2 regions of the Anabaena sp. WA102 genome follow, and region 2 is predicted to be linked to the other one. Evidence: predicted binding sites of a transcription regulator. Region 2 holds the regulator's gene; the other holds the start of a gene.
What was found. The regulator NtcA, encoded in region 2, controls nitrogen genes in cyanobacteria. The targets are predictions, from matches to a motif close to TNTGTANNNNNNNNTACANA.

Region 1: rpe (ribulose-phosphate 3-epimerase) is a predicted target of NtcA. The motif match lies at 1,043-1,062, and genes of this name have one in related genera.

The regions. Positions count from the first base shown of each region.
Region 1 is NZ_CP011456.1:1,344,496-1,347,715, forward strand. It holds gene AA650_RS05710 (S8 family serine peptidase) at 1-970, opposite strand, end outside; gene rpe (ribulose-phosphate 3-epimerase) at 1,088-1,795, shown strand; gene AA650_RS05720 (IS1634 family transposase) at 2,841-3,220, shown strand, end outside.
Region 2 is NZ_CP011456.1:1,936,190-1,939,409, forward strand. It holds gene fabI (enoyl-ACP reductase FabI) at 1-637, opposite strand, end outside; gene ntcA (global nitrogen regulator NtcA) at 1,015-1,686, shown strand; gene AA650_RS08555 (DUF3084 domain-containing protein) at 1,900-3,220, shown strand, end outside.

The DNA.
Region 1 (3,220 bases), 590 kb from region 2:
TCATGACTTGATGACGACGAGCATCAATAGTCCAATTTGCTTGTTTAATTCGTAACTGTCTATCCACAAATTCCTGTAATAAAGCCACAGTAGCCGTAACTTGCGGTGCAGCAAAACTCGTACCTGTAGATTTATTTAACTTACCATCAGGATTAAGTAAAGGAATATTCGTCCCAGGAGCAACCAAACTAATTGCACTTCTCCCCCCAATATTAAATTCCTTCCCTGCTAAACGATTTTCTATACCTTGATTAATACTCGCCAAATTAGAAACGTGAACTTTATTAAAAATTCCCTCGCGTTCTGAAGAAAAAGCCACATTAATTGCGTTAAAATTATCTGTAGGAATAGGAATCCCGCCTTTGCCTTGATTACCAGCAATGGAATAGACAACATCATGAACACGGCTAGACCAGTCAATACATAATGTTAGTAAAGCATTACCATCTAACATAGCTTCTGGTCGAGGATCACGTTCAAGAGGTTCACCAAAACTAAAATTAATCGCCCGCACATCACCACCATTTTGTAATGCAATATGTTGTGCTGACAGACACTCCTCTGGTTGACCGATTTTTTTTGTAGATCCGACAGCAGAAGAATACAGTCTGGCGTTTGGTGCGACACCAGGAAAAGCCTTATCTTGACTCACCATCACGCCAGAAACATTATAAGCATGAGGATCAACACCAACATTTGATTTAGCCGGGACGTTGCGTGAAAACACTGCAAATGGAGATACAGCCCGATTTTTAGATACGGCTTTATCCCAGCCAAACATCCCCGGACGACCAATTTCTACTTGACCAATGGCAATTTTCCGCCCAGTCAAATTATAAGGAGCTTGATGTAGCTTCAGCGCATCAATACCATTAGCACCTAAAAAATTTGCCAACTTCACCCCAGCACAGACGGGTAAAGTCAAGCAAGAAAAACCTACACTCCAAAAAAGTAGCCAATTTTTACTCATATTTTTAGGGAACAGGGAAAAGTTTTCTGAAAAATTTGAATTTTGAATTAATTTTTAATAATTTCTCCATATTTTGTTACAATGCCTACAGACGAAGACGCTTAAAACCCACTAGCCATGACCCAAAATTCATCTCAAAAGCCTATAGTTATCGCTCCATCTATCCTATCAGCAGATTTTAGCCGTCTGGGTGACGATATTCGCGCCGTAGACAAAGCGGGAGCAGATTGGATTCACGTTGATGTAATGGATGGACGTTTTGTCCCTAATATTACAATAGGTCCTCTGATTGTGGAGGCGATTCGTCCAGTTACAACCAAACCACTGGATGTCCACTTGATGATTGTGGAACCAGAAAAGTATGTAGAAGGTTTTGCTAAAGCCGGTGCTGATATTATTTCTATCCACGCAGAACACAACGCATCTCCTCACCTGCACCGCACTCTTGGACAAATCAGAGAACTCGGTAAGAAAGCTGGAGTTGTACTCAATCCGGGTACACCTTTGGAGTTAATTGAATATGTCCTAGAATTGTGCGATTTAGTGCTAATTATGAGCGTTAACCCCGGTTTTGGTGGTCAAAGCTTTATTCCTAGCGTAGTACCTAAAATCCGCAAGTTGCGTCAAATGTGCGATGAACGCGGTTTAGATCCTTGGATTGAGGTTGACGGGGGACTCAAAGCTAATAATACTTGGCAAGTTTTGGAAGCTGGCGCTAATGCTATTGTAGCGGGTTCGGCTGTGTTCAATGCTCCTGATTATGCTGAGGCGATTACCAATATCCGTAACAGTAAGCGTCCGACTCCAGAATTAACTGCTGTTTAATTTGATACTTGTGATTAAGTAAGACTCAGATCCCCGACTTCTCAAAGAAGTCGGGGATCTATTTTTAACGAATTGACAGAGTTTTAGATTAACTAATCAAGCAATCAGGTGTCAGATTGAAGGTTAGGCAGTGGCCGCAAATCGCACAACCAAAACAATCAACCTTGAATCTTGAACGTATACTGAGAGGGAAAATCGCGTTAAATAAGGGTTTTATCTGAAATTCTGTTCAGAAATCAAATAAGAGTCCTATCGTATGCCGAACTATTAATTAAACATCAAAACTATGTTCAAAAATAAAGGCAAAAAGCCAGACATTATAAAAAATACCTAAAATGTTAATAAATGATGCCAGTATTTATTACGGGATAAGGGTTTTAGTTGTATCTTGGGTAATCTGTTGACAATCTTTTATGATTATGTCAACATATAATAAATATGATAATGATCGGTTTGTGCAAAAATTCCATAATTCCATTGACAGTCATCCACATTGAGTGCTACTCTTAGAACGTGGGTGTAATAGAGCTTTTTACTTATACATCTATACATTCATTAAATTAAATGCCAGCCTAGCTGGTAGCCACGCTGACAGTCATTTTTAATATACTTTTTCTGATTTTGGCGAATCAGGAACTCCAATTCCTTAGAACAAATAGGAGTCAAATTCATTATGGCACAAAATGCCGATCTTCAACCACTTCATTTTGCAATCAGCAACTTTGAAGTTTTGGAACCCACATTCCGCACCCCCAAGTGTCACACCCCAAGAAAACCGATATATTTAGTACATAAGAACTAATGCTTGTGAGGGTTGACTAAAATTTATTGAAGCTAAATAGGAATAACTACTATTAAAGCAGATATACAGTCAATAAAAACGACTAAGTACAAAATTTTGATTCTGAGGTGATTGTGATGGAAAACTTAGTCCACAATCGTTGAAAGCTTTATCCTCAATGACTATAAAAAACTAAAAAAACGTTTTAAATCAACAGAAAAATGAGAACATGGTAACAGATACTTATATGGAGTTTCTGTTACCATGTTTAGTACAAAAGACCTGGAATTGAAGAAGATAGACCATTTAGGGATAGTAGCAGGAATAGTAGATTCAATAGGGATTGTAGAAATAATTAATAATTTAGTAGGTTCAGAGCCAGGAGAAAAAGTCAGTGCAGGTCAGGTGGTAAAGGCGATGATTTTGAACGGCTTAAGTATGATGTCACAGCCGTTATATATGTTTCCAAAATTCTTTGAATTAATTGCTTGTGAACATTTAATTGGTGTAGGAGTAAAAGCAGAATATCTCAATGATGACAAGCTGGGGAGAGTATTAGATAAATTATTTATAAAAGGACTAGATACAGTATTTTTAGCCGTCAGTTTAAATGCAGTAGAAATATATCAGATATCACTCTCATC
Region 2 (3,220 bases):
CGACGTGATGAATCATATCCAAAATGCCACCAACGGCTGAAGACGCTAAGGTGCGAATAGGTCCAGCAGAAATACCATTGACGCGAATATTATCGGGTCCGAGTTCCGCTGCCAAGTAGCGAACACTGGCTTCTAAACCAGCTTTAGCCACACCCATGACATTATAGTTAGGAATTGCTCGAACTGCTCCCAAATATGTAAGAGTAATAATACTTCCGCCTTCAGTCATTAAAGGTTTAGCTGCACCGCTTAACTGTACCAGTGAATAGGTGCTAACTTCCAGAGCCGTATTGAAACCAGAACGAGAAGTTTGACTAAAACCTCCGGTCAAATCTTCTTTTTTTGCAAAGGCTAAACAATGCACTAGAATATCTATTTTCCCCCATTCTTGCCGGATGGTTTCAAAAGTAGATTGAATTTGCTCGTCATTTTCAACATTGCAGGGCAGAAATAGGCTAGGACTGAGCGTTTCTACCAATTCAGAAACTTTTTTTTCCATTTTACCCTTGTCATCTGGCAAGTAGGTAATGCCCAAATTAGCCCCGGCTTTGTGTAGTTGTTGGGCAATTCCCCAAGCGATAGAACGGTTATTGGCAATACCTGTAACTAGGGCATTTTTTCCAGATAGATTGAGCATAGAAATTGCTAATTTAATTCATCATTAGGAGCATACTAGAATCTGAGCCTAGTTTGACTGCATTGGGCTAGGGATTTTCCAAAATGCTCCATAAGCAAGCAGTAAGCCCCAAAAAATCATGCCCATGTTTACAAAAATTCTCAAGAAATTGACAATTTTTAGAGGCAAAACTTTTGGAGTATAATTGGTGAAACTACTTATCAATAATTACTAGCTAAACGGAACAACAATTATGTATCATTATAAACGGAAGGCTAGGAATTCCGCGTTTAGGTATAGGAAAAAACAGCAAGGTTAATGGTGATTTATTGATTTTTCGGGTGTATTCTTAGGTAATTAGTTTTTGTTTTTCTGGCATTGGGTAGGGGAAGGGAGAAATGATAGTGACACAAGATAAAGCCCTAGCAAATGTTTTTCGTCAAATGGCGACCGGGGCTTTTCCTCCGGTTGTGGAAACATTTGAACGGAACAAGACGATCTTTTTTCCGGGAGATCCTGCTGAACGAGTTTATTTTCTTCTCAAGGGTGCTGTGAAACTCTCAAGGGTGTACGAGGCAGGAGAAGAAATAACGGTGGCTCTGCTGCGAGAAAATAGCGTCTTTGGTGTGCTGTCGTTGCTGACAGGCAATAAGTCTGATCGATTTTATCATGCAGTGGCATTTACTACTGTAGAATTACTTTCAGCCCCAATTGAACAAGTTGAACAGGCACTGAAGGAAAACCCAGAGTTATCAATGTTAATGCTGCGAGGTCTTTCTTCGCGGATTTTGCAGACGGAGATGATGATTGAAACTCTTGCTCACCGTGATATGGGTTCAAGGTTAATTAGTTTCTTGTTGATTCTTTGTCGAGATTTTGGCGTTCCTTGCGCTGATGGTATTACCATTGATCTGAAGTTATCCCATCAGGCGATCGCTGAGGCAATTGGCTCTACTCGCGTTACAGTCACTAGACTGCTGGGAGATCTACGCGAGAAGAAAATGATTTCCATTCATAAAAAGAAGATTACTGTGCATAAACCTGTTGCTTTAAGTAAGCAATTTACTTAAAAGTTATGGGTAAATGGAGTTGGCACGGCTTCTATTTTTGAGGTAATGCGGTCTTAGGGTCTCCCTAAGTAGCGTCACTACCATAGAGATTAAACCGTTAATGTGGAGGAAAGTCTCAAAATTGTATAATTCCTACTTTGGCCTAACTCCATTTACTCACAGACAATGGTTGAACGTAGTAGGCTGTATCGGTCAGCATTGCGGTAGTTAAAAATGGCCACCGGGTACATCCTTATTGCAGCAATTCTTATTTTGGGAGGCGTAATTGCTACCGTTGGCGATCGCATCGGCACACGAGTTGGCAAAGCTCGTCTCTCACTTTTCAATTTACGTCCGAAAAAAACTGCTGTAATTGTGACTATTTTTACAGGCGGTCTAATTTCTGCATCAACTTTAGCAATTCTCTTTGCGGCTGATGGCGGATTGCGAAAGGGCGTATTTGAATTAGAGGATATTCAAAGAGATTTGGGGAACAAGCGGGAACAACTAAAAATCGCAGAAGCGCAAAAAAGTCAGGTTGAGAGTGAGTTAAATAAAGCCAAACAAGAACAAAGTCAAGCACAGGAAGAATTACAGAAAATTAATAAGTCATTACAGGCAGCAAATACTAAACAAAAGACCACACAAGCTCAACTCAATCGCACTCTTAATCAGCAAGCCAAAACCCAAGCCCGACTTAATGCAACTCAAAGCCATCTTGGTGGAATTGTGATTCAGTATCAACAGGCAAGAAGTGAATTACAAACTCTTTATAATCAGCGACAAACATTACAAACGGCAGTAGAAGAGTTAAAGGCGGAACGGAAAAGATTATACGCTGAAGCAAAACAGGCAATTGATGAAGCGAAGACGGTAATTGAAAAACGCGATCGCAAAATTGTTAAATTAGATAAACTTATTCAAAATCGTAACCTCGAAATTAAACAGCGGGAAGAAGTTATTATGACTAGAGAATCTCGCTTAAAAGAATTAGAGAAACAACAACAATTTTTAGAGCAGGAAGTAGCCAGACTAGAAAAATATTATCAGTCCTACCGTGACCTCCGCTTGGGTAAACTAGCCTTAGTAAAGGGTCAAGTAATAGCGGCAGGATTAATTACTGTAGACAAGCCTGATGCAGCACAGCAGGCAATTATCCAAATTCTTCAGGAAGCTAACCGCAATGCCAATATTCAATTAACTGAACCTGGTGCTATTCCGGCTAATAAAGAAATACTCCGTGTCACTAAAGATCAGGTTAAAGCACTAGTTGCACAAATTAAAGATGGTCGAGAATATGTAGTCCGAATTTTCTCCGCAGGTAACTATGTCAGAGGTGAAAAGCAAATAGAATTTTTTGCAGATGCAGCGAGAAATCAACTCGTATTTTCATCAGGGGAAGTGCTGGCTACTACTACAGCGGATTTAAAAAATATGACATCTGAACAAATGCGTCAACGCTTAGATTTACTAATTTCCGCTTCCCAGTTTCGCGCCCGCAATGCGGGAATTGTCGAAAGTGTCCAAATAGAAGGAACTTTTCCGCGCTTTGTTA